3 regions of the Ruegeria sp. O5 genome follow, and region 2 is predicted to be linked to each of the others. Evidence: riboswitches for the same ligand, from Rfam matches in the RefSeq annotation. Region 2 holds a riboswitch; each other region holds the start of a gene.
The links. Region 2 has a riboswitch for cobalamin ahead of ACR0M3_RS10045 (ABC transporter substrate-binding protein). Riboswitches for the same ligand answer to the same signal wherever they lie in the genome.

Region 1: linked by a shared signal. The riboswitch ahead of ACR0M3_RS16960 (hypothetical protein) and the one ahead of ACR0M3_RS10045 (ABC transporter substrate-binding protein) in region 2 are both predicted to bind cobalamin.
Region 3: linked by a shared signal. The riboswitch ahead of ACR0M3_RS04200 (DUF1636 family protein) and the one ahead of ACR0M3_RS10045 (ABC transporter substrate-binding protein) in region 2 are both predicted to bind cobalamin.

The regions. Positions count from the first base shown of each region.
Region 1 covers NZ_JBQERN010000018.1:7,716-17,822, reverse strand. Annotated here, with positions in the region: gene ACR0M3_RS17000 (prephenate dehydratase) at 1-232, shown strand, start outside; gene ACR0M3_RS16995 (N-acetyltransferase family protein) at 353-868, opposite strand; gene ACR0M3_RS16990 (SRPBCC family protein) at 858-1,325, opposite strand; gene nudC (NAD(+) diphosphatase) at 1,364-2,347, opposite strand; gene ACR0M3_RS16980 (bifunctional 2',3'-cyclic-nucleotide 2'-phosphodiesterase/3'-nucleotidase) at 2,531-4,399, shown strand; RNA gene ffs (signal recognition particle sRNA small type) at 4,439-4,537, shown strand; gene rsgA (ribosome small subunit-dependent GTPase A) at 4,696-5,724, shown strand; gene ACR0M3_RS16965 (alpha/beta hydrolase family protein) at 5,760-6,617, opposite strand; cobalamin riboswitch at 6,751-6,969, shown strand; gene ACR0M3_RS16960 (hypothetical protein) at 7,060-7,467, shown strand; gene ACR0M3_RS16955 (protein-tyrosine phosphatase family protein) at 7,459-7,971, opposite strand; gene ACR0M3_RS16950 (DNA polymerase III subunit gamma/tau) at 8,144-9,907, shown strand; gene ACR0M3_RS16945 (YbaB/EbfC family nucleoid-associated protein) at 10,098-10,107, shown strand, end outside.
Region 2 covers NZ_JBQERN010000006.1:3,458-13,564, forward strand. Annotated here, with positions in the region: gene ACR0M3_RS10000 (LysR family transcriptional regulator) at 1-760, opposite strand, end outside; gene ACR0M3_RS10005 (hypothetical protein) at 870-1,136, shown strand; gene ACR0M3_RS10010 (haloacid dehalogenase type II) at 1,183-1,908, shown strand; gene ACR0M3_RS10015 (class I SAM-dependent methyltransferase) at 2,231-3,022, opposite strand; gene ACR0M3_RS10020 (hypothetical protein) at 3,077-3,241, opposite strand; partial or broken gene ACR0M3_RS10025 (IS5 family transposase) at 3,284-4,040, shown strand; gene ACR0M3_RS10030 (arylsulfatase) at 4,265-5,827, shown strand; gene ACR0M3_RS10035 (DUF4345 domain-containing protein) at 5,954-6,343, shown strand; gene ACR0M3_RS10040 (DUF302 domain-containing protein) at 6,345-7,202, shown strand; cobalamin riboswitch at 7,905-8,097, shown strand; gene ACR0M3_RS10045 (ABC transporter substrate-binding protein) at 8,251-9,255, shown strand; gene ACR0M3_RS10050 (FecCD family ABC transporter permease) at 9,252-10,107, shown strand, end outside.
Region 3 covers NZ_JBQERN010000001.1:834,778-844,884, forward strand. Annotated here, with positions in the region: gene ACR0M3_RS04170 (cobyric acid synthase) at 1-707, shown strand, start outside; gene ACR0M3_RS04175 (hypothetical protein) at 711-1,499, opposite strand; gene ACR0M3_RS04180 (TolC family outer membrane protein) at 1,573-2,991, opposite strand; gene ACR0M3_RS04185 (protein-L-isoaspartate O-methyltransferase family protein) at 3,086-3,739, opposite strand; tRNA gene ACR0M3_RS04190 (tRNA-Cys) at 3,964-4,037, shown strand; gene ACR0M3_RS04195 (NAD(P)-dependent oxidoreductase) at 4,216-5,211, opposite strand; cobalamin riboswitch at 5,314-5,518, shown strand; gene ACR0M3_RS04200 (DUF1636 family protein) at 5,613-5,987, shown strand; gene cobW (cobalamin biosynthesis protein CobW) at 5,992-7,047, shown strand; gene cobN (cobaltochelatase subunit CobN) at 7,051-10,107, shown strand, end outside.

The DNA of each region.
Region 1 (10,107 bases), on a different contig from region 2:
CATCCCTGCCGCGCTTTACAAAGCGATGGGCGGCTTTGCCACCAACGGGATCAACATGACCAAGCTGGAAAGCTATATGGTCGACGGCTCCTTCACTGCGACGCAGTTTTACGCGGATATTGTCGGGCATCCCGAAGACCGCAACGTGCAGCTGGCCATGGACGAGCTTGAGCATTTCACGACAAATGTCGAGGTTCTGGGCGTCTATCCGGCAGCACATCCGCGTGGATAATCACGGTTCGCGACGGCATTCCTTTGGGTTTGTTTCGTTGTTGCCCGTTTTTTCGAAGCTGTTTGGCAATGCCGGTGGCCCGTTCACTCTTCGCGCCGCTACGCCTGGAATGGTCGCTCTCTAGCGGTTAATCCGGTAGACCTTTGACACAGACCCATCTTGTGTGCGGTACGTCCGGAAACCCATGGCTTCGTAATAGGCCAGACCTTCGGTATTGCCTGCACCAATTGTTGCATCAATAGCAGGGAGACCATGCGCAAGGGCCGCGTCCAGAGTGTGCGCGAAAAGTGCACGCCCGATCCCAAGCCGGGCGGCTGATGGTCGGATATGGGTTCCAATCACGCCCCACCCCACTGACACGCCGTAGGGGTTGTTTTCGACCGCATATTTCAGGGATTGGAACCCAAGCACGTGACCATTCGGGTCCGTGGCGATTGTACACCGCAATTGATCCGGGTGGCGAATATAGTGCCTTAAGGCAAAATCGACATCGTGGGCTTTGCGCCGCTTGCCAGCCAAGACCAGATCGTGAAGGACGCCAGCGATCCCTTCGGCATCGCATTCGGATGCAAACTTGAAACTCAGGTGATCCGACCCCCTCGCACCTGGTGCGCGATCTTGTGTCTTACCCGCCATGCAGGTGCCTCTGCTCCAACTCGCGCGCGAATTCGCTGAGACGCACCTGGAACTGCTTGCGAAATCTGGATTGCCCCAGTTTCATGGATTGCAACAGCAACCGTGCCGGAAGGGACTTGGCGGCGAGTGACATTTCAACGCTCAGGCGCGTCCGGCGCGGGGACAGGGCCAGAAAATCCACGGTCGTGAACCCGGTGATACCCTTGCTGGCAGCGTCAAATCGCATTTGCGAAGGCCTGTCAAAATCCGTCATCACCACCGACATCTGACGCGGCTTTCCGCGCAGTTTGAACTCCGTATTCCACTCGGTTCCGGCAGTCACCGCCGCGCCACCGCCCAAACGGCGCACATCGATGCCACGGCGCATTGCCATACGCTCGAATCGTTCGAAATCCGACACCATGTCGAACACTGATTGGATGGGGGCCTCGATATCTTCGCGCGCTGAAAACTGCATAACGACCTTTGCTGTTTTATTGCTGAGCCAATGTTCCCTCAGTCCAGAGTATCTGCAAGCCAGTTCTGAAGCAGAAAATGAGCGATTGCCCCTTTGCGCGCTGGCAATAGCCTAGGATGATCACCGGCAAAGGCCTGCATCATTTCAGATTTGCTGACCCACATCGCCTCTTCTATCTCGACCGGGTCGATCACGATGTCGCGTGACAGCGCCTCACCCGCACATCCAAACATCAATGAGGCCGGGAACGGCCAGGGCTGGCTGGACAGGTACGAAACCGCACCCACCGGCACGCCCGCCTCTTCCATCACTTCGCGGCGCACTGCTGCCTCAAGCGTTTCGCCGGGCTCAACAAATCCCGCCAGCAAAGAGAACATCCCGTCAGGCCAGCCCGGAGACCGGCCCATCAGCACGCTGTCACCATGCGTGATCAACATGATCACAACCGGATCGGTGCGCGGAAAGTGTTGCCCGCCACAGGACAGGCAACTGCGCTGCCATCCCCCTTGCGACACCTCGCTGGCGGCACCGCATCGGGCGCAATAGCGATGTGTTTCATGCCAGCCGATTATTGCCTTAGACGTGGCCGCCAGTTCCGCGTCGCGCGCCGACAGCCGTGTCATGATCCGGCGCAGTTCGGCAAACACGTGGCCTTGCGGTAAATCCGGGTGTTGTTGTTCGGACTTGTCCACGAAGGCGCCCAGACTGGTCAGATCCAGCCCCTCGGCTGTCCATGCGGAAATATCAACGGCAAACACGGGGGCGCTGTCGGCGCTCAGACCCAAAAACACCGGGGATTCAATGACGCCGCCGGGACCATTGCTGATCAGCGGATGCGTCATTGGGATCATGGCAAGCTGGTCCAGCCCCTCACCCTGTACCAGCAGTTTTCCACGCCACAGCAAGATACAGCGGGCGGCCGGGTTGTGCATCGCCTCGGTCAGCTTGTCCGCATCTCCGCGATACTGCGCCGCCCGGTCAAGGCCCGAACCGCCGAAGGTTACCTGCTCTGCGTTTTTCATTGGATTTCCTTTTGATCTTGCGCACAGGGCTGCCACGTCTCAGCCCGTGTTGCAATGGCTATTCAGGGATAGAAAATCCACCACCCTGCCGCTGAAAAGCCGCATGGTGGCCTCGGAAAAATCATCTAGAGTGAATTTTGATGGATTTAATCAATACACACATTCAATAGCAGAATACTCAAAGTGAAGATCCCCTCCTCGACGCAGGTACAGCCCATTGGTGACATTGGGAAAATTCGCATTCTGGCCACAACCGACCTGCATATGAACCTCACCGGTTTTGACTATTACACTGACACGCCAGACCAGACGGTTGGATTAACGCGCACTGCCAGCCTGATCCGCGCTGCCCGACAAGAGGCCAAGGACGCGCTGGTGCTGATGTTTGACAACGGGGATTCGTTGCAGGGAACCCCAATGGGCGATTGGGCGGCAAAGAGTGGCACTGCCCATCCGATGATGAAGGCGTTCGAAGCCCTGGATTATGACGCGATCGGGCTGGGCAACCATGATTTCGGGTTCGGGCTGGTGTCATTGGGCAACATCCTGACGCAAGCCCCCTGTCCGGTCGTTTGCAGCAACCTGTATCGCACGCGCGGCCCACAGCTCTGGCAGCGATACACCGTTCTGGACCGCACTGTATCTTTGAACGGTGAAGACATTCCCGTTCGCATCGGCATCTTCTCGGTTCTTCCGCCGCAAACGGCCTGTTGGGAGGCGCATAATCTGGATGACGATATCGTCGTCGAGGATATCCTGGTTGCGGCAAAGTCCCTGACGCAGACATTGCGCGACGAGGGGTGTGATATCATCGTGGCGCTTGCTCATTCCGGCCTTGGGGGCAACGAACCGGTGGCAGGGATGGAAAACGCCGTGATACCCTTGGCCGCGATCAAAGGCATCGATGCCATTGTGGCCGGGCACACTCACCTGACACTTCCAGGAGAGGGCCATGCCAATACCCCGATGGTCGATCACCTGACGGGGCTGGTACATGGAACACCCGTTGTCATGCCGGGATCAGCGGGCTCTTACCTGGGGGTTATCGATTTGGCCGTGACCGCCGGGCCGGACGGCAAAGTGCAAATCCGGGATTACCGCGTCGAACTGCGACCGGTTATCAGCAACGGCACAGCCGTCGGGGAAGACAGTGAAATTGCGGGCTTGTGTGAGGTGGCACATCGTATGACCCGTCAATCCGTTGCCGCACCGGTGGCACATATCCCGGATACATTGCACAGCTATTTCAGTTGCTGTGCGCCGGATCGCGGGCTGACCCTCGTAGCTGCGGCGCAAGCCGCCGCACTGCGCCCGTTTTTGCAGGGACCAGACCTGGCCGATCTGCCGATTTTGTCGGTTGTTTCGCCCGCCAAATCCGGCGGACGCTCAGGCCCGCGCCATTATACCGAGGTACCCGCCGGAGAAATATGTTTGCGCCATGTCGCGGATCTGCATGTGTTTCCCAACGAGTTGCGTGCAATCCGGATCAGCGGCGCGCATTTGCTGGACTGGTTGGAGATGTCGGCCAGCGTATTCAACCAGTTAAAGCCCGGTTCCGAACCCGAGCTGATCAACCCTGAACGGGCCGGATACAATTTCGACATCGTGTTTGGACTGTCTTATCAGATCGATCCCACGCGGCCGCCTCGTTACGATGCGCAGGGGAAAATAATCCGCCCCGACCAAAAGCGGATCAGCGATCTGACATATGCAGGCCGTCCCGTACGACCGGAGCAGATGTTCGTTATGGCGCTGAACAATTACCGCGCCAGCGGAGGCGGGCATTTTCCGCATGCGACAACGTCTGATCTGATCAGCCTGCCACCGCTGAGCATCAAGGACCTTGTGCAGGATTACCTGGCGCAGCACCTTCCGCCCGATCCAATCGCCACGCAGCCCTACCCGTTCTCGCTGATGCCGCAACGGGGCGTGACAACAATTCTTCGTACAGGTCCGGGTGCCCTGAAATATCTGGATGAGTTGCACAGGTTCGATCCCGTGTCGCTGGGCTCGGATGGCAGGGGATTTGAACGCATTCGCCTGACGCTCTGATGGGTTGTCTTTTCCCGATGCCTTCCCTATATCCGGACTCGAGAGGTTGGCGCGGGCGAGCGCCTCGCCAACCTGGTCAGGTCCGGAAGGAAGCAGCCACAACGAGCCCCGCTTGGGTCGATGTCCAACCTCTCACTTCGTGAACCACAGCCGCAGGAGGGCTTTATGATTGTAGTGAAAACCCTTCGGGCAGACTGGTTCTGATTCACCGGAATCACCGGACTGCCTGAACACACGACCTGCGGATGCGCGATTGCCATCCGTTGGCATTGCTGTTTCTGAAAACAGGCAGATAAATGTCTTATACGCTTTCGGACCTGGGATGGTCCTCTCACTTTGCCGCGCAACACGCGGCTTTTCCTTCTGACACGCCCTTTCGTATCGCATCGGTTCATCGGGACCGTCTGATCGGGCTGAGCCCGAATGGTGAAATCCCTTTGCTGACACCGGATAATCCGACCGGTTCATATGCCGTCGGGGATTGGGTTCTTGCGGACGCCGAATACCGCGTGCGCCACCTTCTGGACCGGCGCAGCCTGCTGCAACGCAGAGCTGCCGGTACAGGTGCCGCAACCCAACTGATTGCCGCCAATGTCGATGTTTTGTTCATCGTCAGCTCGTGCAATGCGGACTTCAACCTTCCCCGACTGGAACGTTATCTGGCGCTGGCGCATCAGGCCGGATGTTATCCGGTCGTTGTCCTGACGAAAGCTGACCAGTCGGATGACCCCGGCAGTTTCTCGGGACAAGTGCAATCTCTGGACCCTTTTCTGTCGGTGCTGGCGGTCAATGCGCTGGACCCGGCAGATGTCGAAAAGGTTCTGGCATGGTGCCCCAAAGGCCAGACCGGCGCGCTGGTCGGGTCGTCGGGCGTGGGTAAAACGACGCTCAGTAACGCCATGACGGATCAAAACCTCGCCACGTCTGGAATTCGCGAAGACGACGCGCGGGGCAGACACACGACAACGGTGCGCGCGTTGCACAGGATGGGTAACGGTGGCTGGCTGATCGACACGCCGGGAATGCGCGCATTGCGTTTGCTGGACGCTCAGGACGGGATCGACAACGTGTTCTCGGACATCACGGAGCTTGGCCAAAGCTGTCGCTTTTCGGATTGTCAGCACGAGACCGAGCCCGGCTGTGCCGTGCAGAACGCAATCGGCGAAGGCGTACTTGACCCGACCCGGCTGGACCGTTGGCGCAAGCTGCGGCGCGAAGATCAGCGAAACTCGGAAACCGTTGCCCAATCGCGGGCGCGGGACAAGGCGTTCGGCAAGATGGTGCGCGGTGTCATGCAGGACAAGAAGCTTCGCAAACGGCCATAACCGCAAGGTGTTAGGAAAACCTGCGTCGCGTCTGATCAGGCGATCAGGCGCGGCCAGACCGCTGCATTGCGACGGGCAAATGCTCCGATATGGCCTATTTCCGGCAGTCCGAATTCGGCAGGCTTCAGAAGGTGGCGTCTGGCCTCGGGGCCGTACAGATCGGCAAGGCGCCAAACTGCCTCGGGCGGAGCCATCTGGTCATCTTCGAAGGTGAACAGATCCACAGGTGTTCCAGAACTGCCCCAATGCGCATCAGGCAAATTCTGCCCGATCTCGGGAACGTAGCTAAGAGGAGCTGTACACCATTTGCGCCATTGCCAGTAGACCGAGGCGGGCAGGTCCGAACCAAACCCGATTGCTTTGCCGGGCAGATACCCAAGCGCCCGTACCATCAACGGTGCATGGCCATACCAGAACAGCCCTGCCAACCCCCGATAGGGCCATGGGTGATCTTTCAAAGTCACCAGCCCCGAACACACACCGATCATGCGGTCGATCTGGTCGATATCCGGCTGCACTGGCCCCAGCATCGCACCGACCGAATGGCCGATGGTCCACTGCTGCGCCTTAGGAAACCGCCTGCGCATCTCGGCCCGCGCCGCAGGCATATCGATCAACGCCCAATCCGCCATAGTTGCAGTTGCGTCTTTCAGGCGGCCGACCAAAGAAAGCCCGTAGTCCCGATAGTCATAGGTCAGGCAAGCTATCCCCCGCTCGGTAGCAAGCCATCGTGCGAAGTGTTGATAATAGTCACGCGGCACACCCGTGGCACTGTTCAGCACGATAACCGTGTCCGGCTCACCCACTGGCCGGTACAGCCGCGCCGACAAGGTCACAGACCCGGACGGAAAGCGGAAATCTTCGATCAACACTGTCTGTTCCGTATCCAACATGATCCCCGGCTTTCGCTGAAAAAATCGGTTTGCCTGCCTTCGATGCCGACGACACTAAGCCGGAAGGTAAACCGCATCCAGCATGACCAAACGTCCGGCCTAAAGATCGGCTTGACTCGGAACGCGATCAGGCGCTAGCGGTTGTGTGATGGTTTCCGGCCCCCACAAGAGGTCGGGATGAAAAGGGAACACGGTGCGGTTTGTCTGGTCACACAGATATCAACCAAGTCCGCGACTGCCCCCGCAACTGTAAGCGGTAAGTAATGCCGAAATACCACTGGCCCACGGGCTGGGAAGGTCGGCAGAGCAATGACCCGCAAGTCAGGAGACCTGCCATCGGAACTGAAACCGAAACTCGGGCGGGGTGTCCGGGCAGGTCCTGACAGCGAGATGCTGTCCCACCTGCCCCAATATCCAGCCCACCACGCGCGGAGGGCGCAGGATGATCTGGAAGACAAAGTCACACGAATACAGCGCAACTGTGTGCCAGCGGACGGGCAATACCTGCCCGGCTTTGGCGCGACTGGCCCGCTCGATTTCCGAAGCCATGGCGCAGGCGGTTTCGGCCACCAGCGAAGATTTCGAATTTGAAGGCAACAGCGCGCTGTCACATTGCGCGGAAGGGTGCATGGCAACGATCCGAGCGCGATCCGACAGCGTTCGCGTTTTCTGCGGGGCGCACCCTGATACGGCAATTCGGGACCTTGATGCCTATGCCGATTTGATCTTCGGACCTACATTCAGCACGCTGCCCTCGGGCATTGTCGCGAACCCGCCTTGCGCCATGATCGAGGTTTCAACGATCCGGCCCCGGAAAACCGGCTACGCACCCCAGCAGCTGTCAGCTTGATCCCACTTCCACCTGTGCCGGGGTGATCCGGGACGCCCAGGCCAGCTGCGCATCGGTTTCGACAGCGCAGGGGCGCACGGCCCGCAGGCGGTCCAGTGCGTCGCTGGCGCGTTCACCGCATTCAACCATCAGTCGCAGAACAATCATCCCGGATCTGCCGCACCCCCCACGGCAATGCACAAGAACCCGGCCACCGCCCGACAGCGCATGTCGGGCCGTGGCGCTGACCTCTGGCCAGGCCTTCTGAACCGCCTGCGTCGGTGCTCCAAAATCTTCGATCGGCAGGTGAACCCACCGGCTGGCACGGCTTTGGATGTCGCTGCCAAAGTGCTGCGCGCCATCCTGAAGCATTTCAACATCCGTCGTCATTGAAATCACAAGGCCCGGTTTCCAAGCCGCAATCATATCCAGATCGCCGACGTAATCCCCGCCACGCCCGGGCATTGAAGTAAGGGCAAGCGTTCCGCCTCCGACCTGCAGAGCAAAAATGACCAGCTGCGACATGAAGTGCGTCCTCCCCCAAGATACTCTTTAAGAAATGAGTCATTAAATCCGCTGGACCAGTTTAGTTGGAAACCAGCCCGTTTCTGAAACAAAAAATCATCGCGCCCCACAGTGGACGCGGACTGCCGCCGCCACTACGCTGTGCCGAAGCACCGAATCCGAGCGAGAAGACATGACAGACACGCCCAGCCCCGCCTATCAGGTTCTCGCCCGCAAATACCGCCCGGAAACCTTTGCCGACCTGGTGGGTCAAGATGCTATGGTGCGCACCCTAAAAAACGCCTTCGAGGCCGACCGGATTGCGCAGGCCTTTATCATGACCGGCATTCGCGGAACGGGAAAAACCACCACGGCGCGGATCATCGCCAAAGGCATGAACTGCATCGGGCCGGATGGAACCGGAGGGCCGACAACCGAGCCTTGCGGTCAGTGCGAGCATTGCGTCGCAATCATGGAAGGTCGCCATGTCGATGTGATGGAAATGGATGCGGCCAGCCGTACCGGCGTCAACGATATCCGCGAGATCATCGACAGTGTCCGCTATCGCGCCGCCAGTGCACGCTACAAGATCTACATCATCGACGAGGTTCACATGCTCTCGACCAGCGCATTCAACGCGCTGCTCAAGACGCTCGAGGAACCGCCCGCACATGTGAAATTCATCTTCGCGACCACCGAGATTCGCAAAGTGCCGGTCACGGTTCTGTCGCGGTGTCAGCGCTTTGACCTGCGCCGGATCGAGCCCGAAGACATGATCGGCCTGCTGCGCAAGATCGCCGGGGCGGAGAGCGCGCAGATCGCCGACGATGCGCTGGCGTTGATCACCCGCGCCGCAGAAGGATCGGCCCGCGACGCGACCTCACTGCTGGATCAGGCAATCTCGCACGGAGCCGGTGAGACGACGGCGGATCAGGTCCGTGCGATGCTGGGTCTGGCCGATCGTGGACGGGTTCTGGACCTGATGGACATGATCCTGCGTGGTGACGCGGCAGGGGCGCTCACTGAACTGAGCGGTCAATATGCGGAAGGTGCAGATCCTCTGGCCGTGCTGCGCGATCTGGCCGAAATCACGCATTGGGTGTCTGTCGTAAAGATCACACCTGACGCGGCCGAAGACCCGACAGTTTCCCCCGACGAACGCACACGGGGCCAGCACATGGCCGAGGCCTTGCCGATGCGGGTTCTGACCCGGATGTGGCAAATGCTGCTGAAGGCGCTGGAGGAAGTCTCTGCCGCGCCCAACGCGATGATGGCCGCCGAAATGGCTGTTATCCGACTGACGCATGTCGCCGATTTGCCCAGCCCCGAAGAGCTGATCAAACGGCTGCAAGACGTCCCACCTTCGCCTCCCGGCGGGCCGGGCGGGGGCATGTCACTGTCCCGGCAGGCCACTGTGGCAACGCAATCCAACGCGACCCCGCCGCCTGCCTATACATCGCCCCCGCGCGGCGCGGGTGGCGCACCGGTTGCCGCGCTGGCGCAGGATGCACAGACGGCCCTGGCCCGCTATCCAACCTTCGGGCATGTGGTGGAACTGATCCGCACAAACCGCGATGTGAAACTGCTTGTCGAGGTGGAAAGCGGCGTGCGCCTTGTGTCGTACCAGCCTGGCCGGATCGAATTCACCCAGACACCTCAGGCACCGTCGGATCTGGCGTCGCGATTGGGCTCTGCCCTGCAACGCTGGACCGGCAATCGGTGGGCCGTCTCCATTGTCTCGGACGGGGATGCCGCGACCATCGCGGAAGTGCGGGACCGGGCCGAACTGGCCCTGAAAGCCGAGGCCGAAGAACACCCGCTGGTTCAGGCCGTGCTGACGCAATTCCCCAAGGCAAAGATCATTCGGATCGAAACACCTGAACAGCGCGCCGCCAAGGTTGTGACCGAAGCCCTTCCCGAAGTCGAAGAGGAATGGGACCCGTTCGAAGAGGACTAGCCCCTGAGCCCGCGGGTCCAAGTTTCAAGAAACCGGCATACTCACGCCCCTCCACCATGCAACTGAGGGAGGGATTGCAGGCGCATAAATGATCGGTCCGCGACGCTCTGATCTGGACAGGCGGGAGACCTCTTGTGCCACCTGCCTGCGGTCCGTATTTAGAACCAAACAGAAACACAGGAGACGACTGATGCTGAAAG
Region 2 (10,107 bases):
GCGGCGATGGGAACAGGTTTTCGATCACATCCATGTCTTCTGTCACATGCATTCCGTTCAACAAGGCGATGCCAAGCCCTGAACGAACACCCGATTGAATGCCTGCAGCGCTTGGGCACTCAAGGACTTTCTCAAAGGATCGCCCTTTTTGCAGCACCTCCGAAAAACCCCATTTCCGATAAAAGCAATTGGTATCGAAAGACAGAAACGGAATTGGTCGAGCGAGGTCTAGTTCATAGTCTTTCGATTTGACCCAATGAAGGGTGTCATCAAAGAGAGCCTGATCTTGGGGCTCTATGTCTGCTGTGAACACCTGCATCATCGCAAGATCAAGCTCATCTGCTTGCAGCCAGGCTTGAACATTCAGGCTTTGGCTGGTCCGCGTTCGCACACTTACAGAAGGGTACAACCGCGTAAACCGACCAAGGATTCCAGCGATGTCGCTGGTCGTAGCATCTTCGGTCATGCCCAGACGAATGGCTCCATTCAAGTTTTTCTTTCCCAAATCTGAAAGCGCTTCGTCATGCAGATTGATAATACGCAAGGCATAATCATGAAGGCGTTTTCCGGCATCCGTGAACAGTGGTCCTCCGGATTGCCGTGCTAAGAGGGTGCAATCCAACGCACTTTCTAACCGTTTGATTTTGTGACTAACGGCTGACTGCGACACACCCAACTGTCTCGCCGCATTGGTAACACCGCCACTGGTGCCAATGGCGCACAACGCACGCATTGCATCGATTTCCAGCCTCTCAGCCAAGGTTGCTCCTCATATGACAAACTAGCATCAAAATATGACAATCATTCATTTGTGTCATATTGTAGCCTTGGTTATCCATCTTGCAAAGCCAAATTTGCGAGGACACCCAATGACCGACATTAGCCATCAAAACGCTATAACGCGCGACAATCGCAAGCTCACTTCTCTGTTCGAAGTCATCGGCTCCATTCTGGCCATGGTCTATGCGATGTCGATTGCGATGAACATCGGCGCGGAGATGCTTGGGTTTTCCTTGCTCTTGGTGTCGTCGGCACTGTTTGCAGGATGGGCTTTTTTAGACCGGCGTTGGACGTTCCTATTGCTCCAAGTGTTCTACGCTACGTCAGCAATTATTGGGTTGATCCGATGGGCCTGAGAACAATTCAGCGAAATCGTCCATACCGACAAGAAGGAGAGAAACTATGAAACTGATGGACTTCAAGGTTCTGGCATTCGACGTTTATGGCACGCTGATCGACTGGGAAAGCGGCATGGTCACAGCTCTCAAACCCTTGACGGACAAGGTCACTCAAAACCTGACACGCGACGATATTCTTGAAGCGCACGCCTATCATGAATCCACGACGCAACGTTGGACACCCAACAAAAAATACTTTGATCTCCTTGCAGTCGTTTATCGTCGTCTGGCTGAAGAATGGGGTGTCGAAGTGACTTGGGAAGAATGCCAAGCATACGGCCTGTCCGTGCGCCAGTGGCCTGCATTTGACGACAGCCGTGAAGCACTCGCCTATCTCAAACAACACTACAAACTGGTCGTCTTGACCAATACCGACAACACGAGTTTTTCAGGCTCGAACGCTCGGCTCGATGTCCACTTTGATGGTGTTTACACCGCTGAAGACGTTGGCAGCTACAAACCATCTGATCGAAACTTTGACTACATGCTGGAAACGCTTGCGCGGCAAGGTGTCGCCAAAGAGGATATTCTTCATACAGCAGAAAGCATGTTCCACGATCATGGCCCTGCCAACAAATACGGGCTCTCTAATTGCTGGATTTACCGCCGTCACGAAAAAGAAGGATTCGGGGCAACAATGAACCCCGGAGAGATGCCCAGCTACGACTTCTGCTTCAACAGTATGGCGGAGCTGGCTGCTGCACATAAAACGGAACTGTCAGGCGCGTAACTGAGAAGCAGTCATTCGCGGCGGTGCAGAATATCGGAAGGTTGGGCTCAACCTGGTCATCCACGCTATTTTGTCGGATGACAGTTCAGAGCCCCAGAGCCGACGTTCACTGCGAAATTTTCAAAACCTAGGCCATGACTGGCAGCTTTGCGCAGAAGCGGACGGTAAACAAATATGCGTTTATGTCCGGGTAGCGGGACGCAGCGTGAATTCGCTGCACGGGCGCAAGTGTCTGCTTTCAGCGCCTGACGCAGCAACGTTGCAGTTAGATATCAACCTATCTGGGTTGTGGATTCACGCGGGCATGAGCGACGCGAGGATATTATTTGCGTCCTGTCACGACATTCACCGCGTCAGGGTAGACAAGTCTATCGCCCACAACATATGCGTCGAGCATTTCCGCGACCTCTTGAATCAAGGCACTTTGCGCATCTTCTTCGAGTGCGAGAAATGCGCCTGCAATAGGCATAGACGCCAGATGCATGGGAACAAATTCTGGCGCAAGCGGAACATCGATCATCAGCTCTTGCCTCTGAACGGCCACATCCGAAAACCCTTGATCCGCGACCTGTTTTCTTAATTCTTCCACCGGTGGCGTCTGCCGTTGAGCGCTCTGCTTTTCTGCAATCTCGGGGGAGATGTGGTGGGCAACGGCAGAGCAGAGGGCTTCAGTGTAAGCGCTATGACCATCCCAGATTGAGAAGGCCAAACGCCCGCCTGGAACCAGGAGCCGCAAGAACTCACTCAGAGCTTTGGGCTGTTCCGGAAAGTAATGGTAGCCATGCTGCGAAAGAATGACATCGTAAGACCCTGATGGCAGTCCGCTGCTGCATACATCGCTCTCAATCCATTGAATATCGAGATCACCGGCTAAATCTTTTGCCTTGGCGAGCATTGGCGCGTTGATATCCAGACCATCGACCTTCCCGCTTGCTCCAACCTTTGACTTTGCCAGTCGGGTTGTCACACCTGTTCCGCAAGCAACATCCAAGACACGTTCCGAAGAAACTAGTGAAGCCTGTTCAACAAGCGCCTCAGCCCATCGGCCAAACCAAAGGGGCACCATGATTTCTTCGTAGATTTTGGGTCCGTTACCTGCCAATTGAAATGTCATGGAAAAACCTTTGTCGCTTTTTCTGTTAGCGACAGCGTATGCGCGTACCCATTCTCAGGTCAAACCGCCGTTGATTGTGTTGTGTTCAGGATGTCCTTTGATCTGGACATTCATGCAAAGCGCAGCATCGGTCATTTTGGGCTCAGTGCCGTCATCCGAGTGTTTTTGTCGGATGACCGCAATGCCGCGCGGAGCCGCCTTTGCGATGGTCGATTCCATTCCCTGAGGCATCGTGATTCAAGGTCGACAGGAGGATTGTCCATGTCGCATCTGTTCTGGCTCGACCAAGAGCGTCTCAACCGCATCAAGCATATGTTCCCAAAGCCACGCGGTGTTGCGCGTGTCGATGATCGCCGCGTTCTCAGCGGCATCATCCATGTCATTCGCAATGGATTGCGCTGGCGAGACGCTCCGTCCGATTATGGGCCACACAGACACTTTACAACCGATGGGCTCGATGGTCCCACATGGGCGTCTTTGCACGTATCCTGACCGAATTAGCCGCTCAAGGCGATGAAACAGGCACGCTAATGATTGATGCGACGCATCTGAAGACCCATAGAACAGCGTCCAGCATGGGGCTCAAAAAAGGGGGCGCGGCCGCCTGATTGGCCGCACCAAGGGTGGGCTGAACTCAAAACTCCATGCCGTAACCGATGCGGTGGGTCGTCCAATTCGGCTATTCATGACGGCGGGAAACGTCAGCGACTACATCGGAGCACGGGCACTTTTACCCTCACTACCTGCTGCGGAATGGATGTTGGCGGATCGCGGATATGACGCCGACTGGTTCCGCGAAAGCTTGAAAGAAAGAAGCATCAAACCCTGCATACCATCGCGCCGGAACCGCAAGGACATCATCCCACATGACACAAAGATTTATCGAATCCGCCACAAGATTGAGAACATGTTTGGGCGGCTTAAAGACTGGCGTAGGGTCGCGACCCGTTATGACAGATGCCCTGTAATCTTCATGTCGGCCATTGCGCTCGCGGCAACCGTATTGTTTTGGTTATGAGTCCAGAGCCTAAGCAATCGCTCATTGCTTCAATCGGCGACGACTGTTTCCAGCCCAAACCGGACATTCAACCCAGGACTTTGCAATTCCGGCTTGGCGGGCTTTTTGGTCGAAGAAATTTCTTGCACCAAGGTGCTGAGCCCAAAAAGTTAACAAATCAGACCGTTCCTCTAAGCCGATGTTTTTCCTATGGTTGGTAAGAAGTACCAAGTCGGGAGGTCTTAATGAACAAGCTTATCTCAGTAACGGGTGCCGTCTGCTTTGCTTTCACTGGAGCTTGGGCCGACGAACATACCCCGCCCAACATTCTTGTCATCATGGCAGATGACGTAGGTTGGGCGAGCGTCGGCGTTTACCACGGAGGTGTCAAAAGCATCGAGACGCCGAACTTGGATCGCCTCTCCTCTGAGGGTGCTCGTCTCACAGATTATTATGCCGAGCCAAGTTGTACTGCCGGTCGATCAGCTTTCATGACCGGACAATTGCCAATACGGACTGGTATGCACACGGTTGGACTGCCGGGAGATCCGGTAGGTTTAAACCCAGATGACCCAACGCTTCCGATGTTCCTGAAAAAGTTGGGGTATACGACGGGGCAGTTCGGAAAAAACCATCTAGGCGACCTCAATGAGTTCCTACCGACTGCAAAAGGTTTCGACGAGTATTGGGGTTGGCTCTATCACTTGAATGCTATGGAATATACGTCTGATCCGGATTGGCCAGACGACCCAGAATTCAACGCGCAATTTGCGCCTCGCAACATCATTCATTCATTTGCAACAGAGGAGGTAGACGAAACAGTCGACCCGCGATTTGGAAAAGTCGGGAAGCAGCGCATTATTGATGACGGGCCTGCGCCTCCTGAGCGCCAAAAGACTTTGGATGACGAAGTGACATCTTACACGAAAGACTTCATTTCTCGTGCAGTAGAGTCGGACACTCCGTTTTTTGTCTGGATGGCTCCAGCCCGTGCACACGTCTGGACCCACCTCAGCCCCGAATACGAAGCTATGTTGGGCAATGGGCGCGGACTTCAGGATGTTGTCATGAAGGAGTTGGACAACAACGTTGGTAACGTTCTCAGCCACCTTGAGGATCTGGGAGTCGCCGATAATACCATAGTGATGTTCACCGCAGACAATGGCCCGGAAACACTGACGTGGCCTGATGGTGGTACGACACCGTTTCATGGGGAAAAGGGTACTACTTGGGAAGGTGGCTTTAGAGTTCCTGCGATTATTCGCTGGCCGGGCAAAATTCCAGAAGGTCAAGTCTTGAATGGCATCTTCAGCGGAATGGACTGGATGCCAACATTTGTAGCTGCGGCTGGAGGTCCGACAGATCTAAGAGAAAAGCTCCTAGAGGGATATGAAGGCTATAAAGTGCATCTCGATGGCTACAACCAACTAACTTACCTGACAGGTGAGGATAAAGAGAGCAATCGCCGCGAGCTGATCTACTATCAGGGTACGGACCTCCAAGCAGTACGCTACAACGATTGGAAAGCGCACTTTGTCGTTCAAAACCATGGCTGGTCAGGCCCGAAGGAAGAGTTGGTCGCCCCCTTGCTTTTCAACCTTCGCCGCGATCCTTATGAGAAAGCTGCGGATGAAAGCGGGATGTACGTCCGCTGGATGGGCGAGAAAATGTGGGCATTCGGTCCAGCCGCCCGTCTAGTGCAGGCACATCTCGCTACTTTCGAGGAGTTCCCTCCGCGCGGGAAGCCGGTCGCCAATCAAGACCATGTTGAAGAACAGACATCAACCGAAGGCGGCATCTCTCAGTAGAGGAAGCGAGGCAACCAATACGCCTTTCCCACCGCAGCGTGGGCATCCGGCTCGGATCATCGGATGCCCAAAATAACCGACTAGGAATTTCGCAAAAAGCGAAACCTCTACGAGAAGGAGTCCTCCATGAGTGCTAGATTAGTCCTTCTGCTTGCTGCCGTCGGCCTCGTGCCAATTGCGTTATCATACGGTCTGATGCCCGGCCGTTCGATCCCAGTTTTGCTGAGATTTCCGGTGGAAGGGACGAACCAAACCCACGTGTTCCGAGCGATTATGGGTCTTTACCTGGCAAACGCTCTGTTTTGGTTGGCGGCTGCTTCGAAACCAGAGTTACAACGCCCCGCGCTGTGGGTTCTATTTTTGTTTATGTCAGGACTGGCCGTTGGGCGCATACTAAGCATCCTTATCGATGGAGTTCCGAACGGGGTACTTCTCTTTTATCTTGCAGCCGAGATAGCTTTTGCAGCTCTGGCGGCGGTTTCTCTGAAAAAAGTACGAGGAAACAGGAAGTGGTAAAATGGTGAGGTCTGGCTTTGTTTTCTCGATGATCGCAACTTTATCAGTTTCGGCATCCGCTTTTGCACAATCTTCATCTGTCCAGACCGCGGTGGACGAAAACTTCTTAGAGCTTGAGACTGCCGTTTCCGAAGCGGGAGCTGCTCCAATCGCATCGATAGATCACGCGCGCCTGGCCAAGGCCGAAGGCGTCGAAATGCCAGCATCTCGTGTACTCGTTTTCTCTGATCCAGAGGTAAACACACCTATACTGGAGGAGAACGTACGTGCAGGTCTGGACCTTCCTTTTCGCGTTCTTTCATTCGATCAGGATGGTCGACCGCAGATCGAATACACAGACTCTCAGTTTCTCAAAGTTCGGCATGGTCTAATCAATACCCAAGCGTTGAATGCATTTGAGAACAAGTTGCTCGAAGTCCTGAACGACTTGGATGCAGCACCAGCGCCGACCAAAGGATTAGTTGCAAACCATGGCATCATCGAATTGCGATCTGAGCTCAGCGTTCCAGAGGCAGTGGAACGTGTCAGGACAGCTGTGATGGGACAGGACGATACAGTCTGGTTTGGGGAGATCGATTTTGCGGCCGAAGCGTCCCAACTGGGGACGGAGCTGCCGGATGCTGTTCTCTTGCTATTCGGCGGACCAGCGCCCGGTGGTGTGGCTATGGCGGACTTTCCGGCAATTGGTTTGGATGCCTTTTGCCAAAAACTATTGGTTTACGCGAATGAAGAAGGCGGCTCCGTAGTCATTTTCAATGACATCGCTGCTTTGGCGGAGTTGCACTACGGTTCTTCAGCCGAACCTCATCACGGTTTGAACAAACGGCTGACGGAGACATTTCGCAAGGCAATTGAGTAGCCGCTGTTAGGAAAACGCAAAAAACCTTTGCCGATTGGCCATCTTTTCGTCGTCCGCTTTGGGTTGATTTCAGCGGTTCTCAACGCAACAGGCCTACCACGCTTTGGGCCGTTCGTTAAACTTTGCAAAGGCCGCTTTCTGCGCATCGCTGACGTAGTACAGTCGGGATGCTGCGCGGCAGAGAAGCGAAGCTTTGCCCGATAAAGCGGAAGTTGACCCGAGCCATCTCAACATCCGATTTCGGTGCAGTGGGTAGCTCTCGAAAAAGTCTTCGAGGTGCGATGCTCGCCGAAGCCCGTCAAATTTGCGATGGACTAGTGTTGTTTCAATATTTGCGGCATGGGCCGGCACTTCTAGTGGTCTTGGTCTTTGTTCTACTTTTGCACGCTTATGCCTCCTGATTTTGGTCTTGCACGCTTATGCTTCACGCGTTGCACAGTTATGGTGTTTCATCAAATTTGTCTCTCTTTAAGCTATTGTTTTTAAGAGATTTTTTTGCACAACCTATGCGAGAAAATACTGATTCGTGCACGCTTATGCTCAATTTGCACTAATATCACACACTATGAATCTAGGTCCGGATTTTGGCGCGTTCTCAGCGGCTTTTCTGATATCAGCGCCATGTTGAGACGCGCAGGTGCATGCTCTTGCGAGAAAATAGGAAAGACCCCGGAGTTTTTTCTTGCCGCAGGGTAAGTGTTAAGGTACCCGCGTTTTACCGGTCCCGATGTGGCTAAGAGGGAATCCGAGGTGCCTTTTGGTGCCAACCGGAACTGCCCCCGCAACTGTAGGCGGCGAGCGCTGTCCATTTCCGTCACTGGGCCATTTTGGTCTGGGAAGACAGGACAGACAAAGACCCGTCAGTCAGGAGACCTGCCGGTATGAAACCGAAACACACCGGGCGGGGTTGTCCGGGGAGGTTGCCGAAGAAACGCGCCGGGCGGTCTATTTTCTACCCTGCGCTCACGGCAGGCAGTAAAGCGTCTGTTGCTTCGGTAAATGCCCATTCACCCGTTCTCTGGTCATTGACACATGGAGATCGATTGTCATGTTTCTACGCACTGGCCTGATTGGCCTTTCCTTGCTGGCTACCAGCGCTGCCGCCGAAGGAAACTTTCCCCTAACTATCGAAAACTGCGGTCACTCGGTCACGTTTGACGCGCCAGTGACGTCGTCAGTCACGGTCGGCCAAGCCGCGACCGAGGTGCTTTATGCGCTGGGTCTGGGCGAGCAGGTTCTTGGAACCTCGGTCTGGTTCAACGAGGTGCTGCCTGAATATGCCGAGGTGAATGCCAAGGTAGAGCGTCTGGCAGACAATGATCCCAGCTTTGAAAGCGTTGTTGCCAAGCGGCCGGGACTGGTCGCAGCGCAATATGAGTGGCATGTCGGACCCGAGGGCATCGTCGCCACGCGTGAGCAATTTCACGAACTGGGCATTCCAACGTACGTAATGCCTGCAGATTGCATCGGCAAAGACAATACAGTCGGCGGCGATGGCACCCGCCTGCAAGCGTTCTCGACCGATACGCTGTATCAGGGTATCGAAGAACTGGCGGCAGCCTTTGATGTATCCGAACGCGGCACGGACCTGGTTGCCGAGTACAAGGCCCGCGAAGCCGCAGCCGTCGCCAAGGCGCAAACCGTGAAGCTGGACGATGTGTCAGCCGTATTCTGGTTTTCCTCTCCTGAAATGGAAAGCGACCCGTTTGTGGCCGGACAGAAAGGCGCACCGGGATACATGATGAGTAAATTGGGTATCCGCAACGTCGTCGAGACGGATGAAGAATGGCCAACAGTGGGCTGGGAAACCATTGCCAAGGCCAATCCGACGGTGATTGTTATCGCCAAGATGGACCGCCGTCGCTTTGCTGCGGACGACTACCTGAAAAAGCTGGAGTTCCTGCGCACTGATCCGGTGACCAGCCAGATGGATGCGGTCAAGAATGACCGGATCGTCATTATGGATGCGCAGGCCATGGACGCCACCATCCGCGCAATCCCGGCGCTGGAGGATCTGGCCGAGAAGCTGGATACCATCGGAAACAACCTGTGAACGAGGCCGCCGCAATCTTACGGCAGGGTTTCAAGGCTGCGTGCCTTACCGTGCCATTGTTGATTGCGGCGGTTCTTGCGGGCGCGATGATCGGGGAAACCTCTCTGTCGCCCGATTTGGTTCTCTCCGTTCTGGCCAACAAGCTGGCCGGAGCGGACTTTCCTGTCGACCCAATTGATCAGGGTATTATCTGGAGCTACCGGATTCCTCGCGCTCTGGTCGCTGCGTCCTGCGGTGCCGGTCTGGCTGTCGCAGGGGTCGTGTTGCAGGCTTTGCTGCGAAACCCGTTGGCCGACCCTTACATTTTGGGCATTTCTGCCGGGGCCTCGACGGGTGCCGTGGCTGTAACCATCGCTGGTTTGGGTGGGGGGGCTTTGTCGCTGTCTTTTGGCGCGTTCAATGGCGCGCTTTTGGCTTTTGGTTTTGTCGCGTTGCTGGCCCGAGCCGCTGGCGCAGGGGGCGGACGGGTTGCGACGGCACAGATCGTCCTGGCGGGAATTGCCGGGTCTCAGTTGTTCAATGCGCTGACGGCCTTCATCATCGCCAAATCCGCCAATGCCGATCAGGCGCGCGGGATCATGTTCTGGCTGATGGGAAACCTCAGCGGCGTGCGCTGGCCGGATGTGTATCTGGCCATTCCGGTGGCCCTTGTCGGTTGGCTCATTTGCCGCTTTCACGCCAGAGCACTGGACGCCTTTATTTTCGGCTCTGATTCAGCGGCCTCCCTGGGCATATCGGTACGTCGGGTGCAGGCAACCCTGATCTTTGCGACCGCGCTCACGACAGCTGTCATGGTTTCTATCGTCGGATCCATTGGCTTTGTCGGGCTGGTCATCCCTCATGCTGCCCGGT
Region 3 (10,107 bases), on a different contig from region 2:
TTGTTGTGCCACAGCTTGAACGGATGGCGAATTTCGACGACCTTGATCCATTGTCGGCCGAACCCGGTATGAGTGTCGAGATCATTCCGGCCGGACGCGCATTGCCGGGCGATGCCGATCTGGTTTTGCTACCGGGCAGCAAATCCACCATCGGAGATCTGGCCTATTTCCGTGCACAAGGCTGGGACATCGACCTGTACGGTCATGTTCGGCGCGGCGGGCATGTGCTGGGTCTCTGTGGTGGCTTTCAGATGCTGGGCAAGACCATTTCCGACCCCGATGGCGTAGACGGTCGACCGGGTAAGGTCGACGGGTTGGGGTTGCTGGATGTGGACACAGTCATGGGAGGACAAAAGCAAGTTGTCCTGCGTACGGCCCATGCGTTGCCGGACCGAGAGCCAGTCACCGGATACGAAATCCACATGGGCCACACAAACGGGCCGGATTGCACCAATGCATGGCTTGAGGTCGAAGGCCGCCCTGAAGGCGCGGCCAGCGCAAACGGGCGGATCAAGGGAAGCTATCTGCACGGTATCTTTTCGTCCGACGCATTCCGGGCGCGGTATTTGTTAGCGTTAGGCGTGACCTCGGACCTGTCCTATGAGGACGGCGTCGAGCAGGCGCTGGACGATCTGGCCGATCATCTGGAGCGCCACATGGACCTTGACCTGCTGCTCAGCCTCGCGCAGCCCCCGCACCGTGGCTGAGAGTTACTCCAGATCCTGAGCCGCAAGAGCGCGGGCGATCTCTCGCCTGACCATCTTGCGCACATTTCGTGTAATCCGCTCACCCATCGTTCCTTGCAGCTCGGCGCGGACAACCTCTGCGATCAGGGTGCGCAGAGCGTCTTCATCCATGTCGATCGTCCTGACGTTTTCGTCGGAATCAGGTTCTTCGGCATCAGCATCAGACACAACAGCCTGAGACGACCGGATGAATTCCGCCTGATAAGGTGCACCTTCGTCCTGCTGAACCGCCTCTGGTTCGTCACCACCGGCAGCATCAATCGACATCGCAGCGGCAAATTCTTCTTCGACATCCCATGGCAGCGCGTGAGACGGTGTGCCCGAATATGCATCCTGGCTGTCACCGTCCGGTTCCCACTGATCTTCTGTTTGCGCAATGGCCGCTTCCAGCGCTTCGATCTTTGCACTCAGGCTGCTTGTTGCATCATCCGCCGCGGCGCGTTTCGTCTCGGCTGTTTCTGGCTTGTCCCGGTCGGCGTTCGCGGGTTGACCCGTCTGAACGATGTCGCAGGTGCGCAGCAACATCGGCTTCGCAGCATCTGAAACTTCGGCTTCTGATACAGCTTTAGCGGGAATCACCCCCAATTGATCTGGTGTGCTGATCCGCAAAGCATCTGTAAGCACCAGCCGCCCCGGCTTGCGTGCCTTAGTCGTTTGATCCGCGACGGTTTTATCACGACTGTCTTCACTGACCAGACGTTTGACCGAAGACAGAACGTCTTCGATCCCTGCTTTCACGACATTATCAGACATTGTTCTCTACCGCTCTATCCTTGGATCGAGTGTAGCCAAACAATCCGCGCCTCACAACAGATAGTATTGGCGATCAGTCCCGGCGCAATGCTTTGAGAACGCGATCCAGATCCTTGCTTTGCTTGCTGACCTGTGCCGGCGCATTTTTGACCAGATTGTAATACAAAGTCGGATCATAGATTTGCACCGCCAGCCCAAGACGCTCGGCTGTCAGAAGGCCCTGCGCCTGCAACAACTGATAGGCAGCCCGTGACCGTTCGGTGCGCGAAGCGACTTCTGCCAGCTGTGCATCCAGCAAATCCTGCTGCGCATTCAATACATCCAGAGTTGTTCGCGCGCCCAGAGTTGCTTCTTCCCGGATGCCATCAAACGCCACCTGCGAGGCGTTAACGCGCTCGGTTGACGCCCTCAGACTGGCGCTGGCCGCCTGAAACGCCGCATAACGGTCGGTCACACCCTGCGTGATGTTCTTTTGAACGTTCAGAAGATTCGCGCGCGAGGCATCCCGGCTGGCCATTGCGCGGCGGACATTTGCCGCCAACCGGCCACCCGCGTAGATGGGTTGTGTGAAGTTCAGCGACACGGTGGCGTCGTTCACATAGTCATTGTTGTCATAACGCTCGGACACGCCAGCATCGGCATTCAGGCTGACATTCGGCCCAAGGTTTGCCCGTTGCTGCTGCACGACCAGATCAAACGCCCTGACCTGATGCTGCGCCGACAGAATGGCCGGGTGGTTGCGTTGCGCCAGGTTCACAGCTTCAGCTTCGGAACGCGGCAGATTGGGCAGGCTCGGCTGACCAGCCGTTCGCCCCGGTGCCTTTCCGACCGCGTTCACGTATTCGGCCTGCGCAATGCTCAATTCACCGCGTGCCACAGCCAGATCCGCCTGAGAGCTTGCCAGCTGCGCTTCGGACAATGCGACGTCCGTCCGGGTTACTTCGCCCACTTCGAAGCGGTCATTCGACGCCCTAAGTTCCTCTGCCGACACATCCACGTTGTTCTGGCGGATCGCCACGGTCTCTTCTTGCAACAGGACGCCCAGATAGGCATTTGCTGCGCGGATAAGAACCTGTTGTTCGATATCGATCAGGGTTTGCCGGGTCGATAGCACCGTTTCCTGCGCCGACTGCTTGCCCAGCACCGACGCGCCGCCATCATACAAAAGCTGGCTCAGCGTCAGGCCCGAAAAGAACCGCGACGGCTCGTTTGTCGTCACGACGTTATTGACCCGCGAACGGGTGTAATCCTGGCTGACCTGCACGGTCCAGTTGATGATTGGCCGCAACGCGGAAAGCGCAATGGCCACATCTTCATCCGCCGCTCGCAGCAACGCCCGGTTCTGCTCAAGCAAACCACTGGTGTTATACGCGCCGATGAACGCATCCGTTATGTTGTCTGCCCACGCTGCACGCCCTGGCATCACGCTCATGGCAAGTCCTGCGGTCACAGCAAACGCCCTGACCAGCTTACCTGTCGCCGAACCACGCATACCAAAATCCTCTCAAACGAAATTACACTGCCCTACAGGCAGTTTGCGGCCTTCTTTTCAACTAATCAAGGTGATAGAAAAATCTATCGGCGGACTATAGCGAAAATGCACACTCTGCCGAAAAACCTTCCAGAACCGGCGCATTGGCATTGAACACATCACGCCAACTGACGCGGCCCCCGGTTTTTCGACCAATCCGAACTGTACCCAGGTTGCCGTTGACAAACAGACACACGATCCGACCGTGATCCTTGAGTTGATCCAACAGGGCATTGGGCACCTGCTCGACACCGCCCTGCACCATGATCGCATCATAGGGGCCGTGTTCTGCCACACCCTGCTCCAGCGCGCCGACGTGGATAATAGCGTTGTGCACGTCAGCTTCGGCCAAGAGGCTTTGCGCCTCGGCTGCAAGGGTTTCGTCGCTTTCAACACCCACAACCAACTCAGCCATCCGCGCGGTGACAGCCGTGGAATATCCCATTGCCGGAGCGATATCGAGGACCATCTCATCCTTGGATATGTTCAGCACGTCCAGCATTTTAGCCAGGGTTCGCGGCTCCAGCATGCTGCGCCCGTCACCCAGATCAATCAGGCCGTCCACATAGGCCGCCTCGCGCTGAGAATCGGGCACGAAGCTTTCCCGCGGAACACTCAGCATCGCCTCAATGATCGGGAACTTGGTGACGTCAGAGGGGCGGATCTGTGTATCAACCATTGTGCGGCGCCGGGCTGCGAAGTCAGTCATTGGATATCTCGTCTCATTCCCAAAGATGTCGGGCTTGTGCCATATCCTGAACCTTCCAGCAACGCCCCTGTTGCCGCAACCTGAATCTTGATCACCTCCTTGGGCGTGGACGTCGGCAAATTTCGATCTTGCCGGCAATTTCGCGCGCAATCCACTGGACGCCCCAGAGGAAAGCTGTTAAAAACCCAGTCACACCACGGCAAGTATTTGATTTTACTTGAAAAGGCGAGTTGGCGGAGTGGTGACGCAGCGGATTGCAAATCCGTGTACACCGGTTCGATTCCGGTACTCGCCTCCAACTACATCCTAATCGCTGACTTGGCCCCGCAGTACGCGCGTGTGACGCTTGGTATTTTCAGACGTTCATGGCCCGCGATTCTGTCGAACTGCGGGCCAGATATGGCGTGTTTTTTCGGAACACCTGCCTACCCCTGCTCGTTCACGGGGCGCGATGTAGTCTGGTGTTTGCCTTACCCTCAGGCGCGCCCTTGTGGCACAACCTCGTATCCCGGCTCTTCCGGTTCATCATCCGTCATTTCGGCTGGAAAGCCCGGGGCGGTGATATCCAGGCCGGTTGCCTCTTCCAGCCGTTTGATAATATTTGGTGAAAGCTCGCGTTCGCCATATCGTGCGATACCATCGTTAAAGATGTTGATCATCACCGGGTTTATTTCCAGCGGCACCCCGGCGCGGTCGGCGACCTCCTGAAACAAACCGATATCCTTCTTCACCAGATCCATGGTGAAGGAAATATCGCGCGACCCGTTCAGGATGACCTGACTTTCGGTTTCGTGCACGAAGGATGTGCCGGACGAGATTTTGATCGCCTCATAGGTCGTGTTCAGATCCATCCCCGCAGCCTTTGCTGTAACCAGTGCTTCGGCGCAGGTAATCAGGTTGGCAGTGGCAAGATAGTTGGTCATCACTTTCAGCACCGAGGCCGAGCCCAGCTCGCCGGTGTGCAAAACCCGGCGGCCCATTGTCGTCAGGAACGGCAGAATTCGTTCAAACGTTTCCCGGTCACAGCCCGCAAAGATCGAGATATTGCCCGTCGCGGCACGGTGGCACCCGCCAGAAACCGGGCAATCCACAGCTGCACCGCCGCGTGAAATGACTTCGGCACCGAGGCGTTTGACTTCGGCTTCGTCTGTGGTCGACATCTCCATCCAGATCTTGCCGGGGCCCACTTCGGGCAACATCTCCTTCATGACTGCGTCCGATGCTGCCGGAGACGGCAGACAGGTGATCACCGCATCGCAATCGCGCATCAGCTGGGCGGGCCCTTCTGCCGCCTTTGCGCCTTTGGCGACAAATTCGGCCACCAGATCTGCGTTCAGGTCATGCACAGTCAGGTCAATGCCATTGCGCAAAAGGGATCCCGAAAGCTTGCCGCCAACGTTACCCAGACCGATAAATCCCACTTTCATATGACGCATCTCCAAGTTCGTCGTTTTCCCGTCATGCGACCACATACCGAACACGCACTTCATGCCGCCGAACGACGCCTACAGGTCGCTTTTTTCACCTTGGCTTATTTGTTGCGCGCGAACCGCTTGACAAGCGGGCCGGCGGTGCCGCATGTCCCGGACGTTGGTGTCGGCAACAGCCGATGAAAAGGGAATGCGTCAACGGTTCATCCGCCAAACGCAGCCGCCCCCGCGACCGTGACCGGAGAGGATGCCCAATGCCACTGGCCTGTGCCGGGAAGGCGGGACATCCGACAGAGCAACCGCTCTGGCATCCGCAAGCCGGGAGACCTGCCAACACCCGAAGTTGAAACCGGGCGGGGTGTTCCGGTGTCGGGTCCATGTGCAGACGTGGTGCCCGCATGAAACCCCGTCCCCCGCGAAGAGGATTTGGGGGGATGAGAGACATGACCGAGACCGCACCGGTAGAACTACTGGTCTGCACGACTTGCCGCCGGGGTCTGCCCGTCGAGGATGACGCTGAGCGTCCCGGCACATTGTTGCACAAGGCCTTGGAACAGGCTGCCCTGCCAGATGGCATCATTCTGAAACCTGTCGAATGCCTTTCGAACTGCGATCAGGGCTGTTCCATCGTTCTTCGGGGCGGGCCGGATCGCTGGACCTTTGTTTACGAGAACCTGAACGAAATCGATCACGTCGATGTCATCATCGATGGTGTGACCAAGTATCTGGCCACAGACGATGGTCTGGTGAAGTGGCGCGACCGTCCTGAACATTTCCGCAAAAACTGCGCCTCGCGCATTCCCCCGATTGGAGGCTGAGATCATGTCGAACCTAGAAAAACTTCCCGTCACCGTGATCACCGGCTTTCTGGGCTCGGGCAAAACCACGCTGGTGCGTCATCTGATGCAGAACCCGCAGGGAAAGCGTCTTGCGATTGTTGTTAACGAGTTTGGCGATGTGGGTGTTGATGGTGACATTCTAAAATCCTGCGCGATACCGGATTGCCCTGCGGAAAACATCATGGAACTGGCAAACGGCTGCATTTGCTGCACCGTGGCTGATGATTTCATCCCGACCATCGAGGCGCTGATGGCGCTGGAACCGCGCCCGGATCACATCCTGATCGAAACATCCGGCCTTGCACTGCCCAAACCGCTGCTGAAAGCATTTGATTGGCCTGATATCCGTTCGAAAATCACCGTTGATGGCGTGATTGCGCTGGCCGATGCCGAGGCTGTGGCCGCCGGTCGCTTTGCTCCGAACGTTGAAGCGGTGGATGCCCAACGGCTGGCTGATGACTCGATCGATCACGAAACACCCTTGTCCGAGGTGTTCGAAGATCAAATCTCGTGCGCGGATATCATCCTGCTGACCAAGCCCGATCTAGCAGGTCCCGAAGGTGTCGCGAAAGCCAAACAGATCATCGCCGCCGAGGCACCGCGGCCGCTTCCCGTTGTCGAGGTCGCCGAGGGTGTCGTCGACGTACGTGTCGTGCTTGGCCTTGAGGCTGCCGTCGAAGATGACATGGACGCGCGCCCGTCACATCACGATGGCCATCACGATCATGAGCATGACGATTTCGAGAGCATCATCGTCGAGTTGCCGGAACAGACCGACCCTGCGGAACTGGTAGCCAGAATCGAACGTCTTGCGACTGAGCTGAATATCCTGCGCGTCAAAGGCTATGCCGCCGTCGCTGGCAAACCGATGCGCCTGCTGGTTCAGGCTGTCGGCGCGCGGGTTCGTCACCAATACGACCGCCCGTGGGAGCCCGGTGAAGAGCGCCGCTCGCGCCTGGTCGTGATTGCCGAGCATGACGACATCAAAGAAGCCGAAATCCGTGATATCCTCGTGGGTGTGACCGAGGTTGCCGAGTAAGTCATGCACGTCGTCTTTCGCGAAAGCCACGGGCTCGAGGAAACCGAGACCCCAACCGATCTGGGCCAAAGCCCGGGTGATCTGGTTGTGCTGTCCTTTTCCGACAGTGACCTGGGCGCTTTCGCGGCGGGCTGGCATCGCGGCGGCGGGCCTGAGGGGCGGATGCCCACGATGCGGCTGGCCAATCTTGCGGCGCTGAAGCACCCTCTGTCCGTCGATACCTATGTCGAACAGACACTTGAAGGCGCAAAGGGCATCCTGATCCGTCTGATCGGTGGCGTGCCCTATTGGTCTTACGGATTGCAACAGGTTCTGGCACTGGCGCAGGCCAAAGGCATCGCTCTGGCCGTTTTACCGGCGGATGGGCGCGAAGACACTCGGTTGGATGAGTATTCGACCCTGCCCCTCTCGACCCTGAGGCGGCTGGCACATCTGTGTGACACCGGCGGCGAAGTCGCCGCGCAGGCCGCATTGGCCCAGATGGCGCTGGCAGCAGGGCTTTATGCCGGGCCAGTGATAGGCGCAAAAACCCTGCCCGAATGCGGTGCGTGGTGCCCGGATCAGGGTGTCGTCCCGGTGGATTCCGCGTTCGATAACGATGCGAAACGCATCCTTGTCACCTTCTACCGCGCATATCTGACATCCGCAGACACCGCCCCGGTCGCGGCCCTGATCCGCAGCCTGCGCGCCCGCGGGCTCCAGGCGGTGGGTCTGTTTGCCCCGTCACTCAAGGCCCCGGTCGCTGCCGACTGGCTCAGGGAACAGGTCGTTGCCCTGAGACCATCGGCGATCATCAACGCCACTTCATTCTCGGGCAAGGGCGCATCCGGCACGTCGCCTCTGGACGCAGCGGATGTGCCGGTGTTTCAGGTCGCCCTCGCCACCTCGCGACGCAAGGCCTGGGCCGAGGCGGAACGCGGCCTGTCACCCGCCGACCTCGCCATGCACGTGGTATTGCCCGAAGTGGACGGGCGAATATCGGCAGGCGTTGTCTCTTTCAAAGAGCCGGGCAAGCGCGATCCGCATCTGGAATACTCGCGTTTTGCGCATCGGGCCGAGCCGGACCGGATCGAGGCGATCATCGACCGGGTATCGGGCTGGCTTGCCCTGAATGACAAACCAAAGGCAGATCAGATTCCCGCATTGGTACTGTCCACATATCCGGGCAAAGACTGGCAAATGGCCCATGCGGTCGGTCTCGACGCACTGGCCTCGGCTGAGGCGATGTTGTCTGATCTTTGCGGTGAAGGCTACGACACAGCAGCTGGCGAACCAATTGCCGACACACTCTTGGAGGCCCGGATATCGTGGCCGCTTGAGGATTATCTGAGTGCACTCGCAGAATTGCCCCAGATCCTGCGCACCGATCTGCACACCGTATGGGGCAATCCCGAGCAAGACCCAACTTTCGCTCATGGCGCGTTTCACTTCACGGCTTTGCGACGCGGCAAGGCACTGGTCGCACTGCAACCAGAACGCGGAACACCTGAGCTGCGGGATGACGACTATCATGACCTCTTGCGCACCCCGCGCCACAGTTATGTCGCCTTCTATTTGTGGCTGCGCAAAGGTCTTGGCGCGGACGCGCTGATCCATATCGGTGCGCATGGCACACTGGAATGGCTGCCCGGCAAATCGGTCGCCCTATCAGCAGACTGCTGGCCCGAGGCGCTGATCCGTGACCTGCCGGTGATCTACCCGTTCATCGTCAACGACCCAGGTGAGGCCGCGCAGGCCAAGCGCCGGATCGGCGCGGTGACCCTGGGCCACATCCCGCCCCCCATGAAAGAAAGCGGAACGCCTGACCGGATGGTGCGACTGGAAGCCCTGCTGGACGAGTTCTCAAACGCGGACGGCCTTGACCCCAGACGCCGTGACCGGTTGCAGGAAGATATCCGGGATGAGGCGCAAGCCATTGGGCTGGAGCACGATCTGGGCCTGAACCAGGCCACCAGCACCGCGGAAGCAATCACGCGCATCGACCGCTTTGTCTGCGATATCAAAGAAAGCCAGTTTGGCGACGGGCTGCACGTCTATGGGCGTGTTCCGGATGTGATCGGCAGTTTCGACCCAGCCCCATCCGCCCATGCCGAACGCAAGGCACTGATCAATGCGTTGGCTGGCAAGCGGATCGAGGCTGGCCCGTCCGGCTCGCCCTATCGGGGCCGCTCTGACGTGCTGCCGACCGGGCGAAACCTGTTCACCACCGACCCGCGGTCTGTGCCCACCCGCGCAGCCTACACGCAAGGCGTGAAACTGGCCGAGGAACTGGTACGGCGGCACTTGCAGGAGGAAGGCGATTACCCGAAAGGGCTGATTGTCGATCTGTGGGGATCGGCCACCATGCGCACTGCGGGCGAAGAATTCGCCATGGCCCTGCACCTGCTGGGTGTAAAGCCGGTTTGGGATAAGGGATCCGAGCGGGTTTCGGGTATTGAAGTGCTGCCCATCACCGACCTGAGCCGCCCGCGCCTGGACGTCACCCTGCGGGTTTCAGGCTTGTTTCGCGATGTGTTCCCTACGTTGTCAGCCCTTTATGGTCAGGCGGTCCGGGCTTTGTCAGAGCGTGATGAAGCGACTGACTGGAACCCCTATGCCGGTCACGCCCCGGCTGCGCGGGTGTTTGGCCCGGCACCCGGCAGTTACGGCCTGAACATGACCCATCTGTCCGAGACCTATACGGACGAGGCGCGCGCCCAAGCCGGGGAGGCATGGCTTGAGGCCAGCTCGTACGCGCTGGAAGGTGAGCACGTTGCGCAAGACAAAGCGGGAATCACGGATCGTGTCGCCAATGCCGACAGTTTTGTTCACCTCCAGGATCTGACGGAAACTGACCTGCTGCTGGCCAACGACTATGCCACGCATGAAGCCGGTTTTGCCGCCGCCAAAAACATCACTCGTGGCACCGCTCAGCTTTACCATCTGGACAACACCAACCCCAATAATCCGCGCGCCCGGACTCTGCCGGAAGAAATCAGCCGCGTCGTTCATGCCCGCGCTGCCAACCCCGGCTGGATTGCCGGGATGCAGCGCCATGGGTTTCGCGGCGCCGCCGAGATC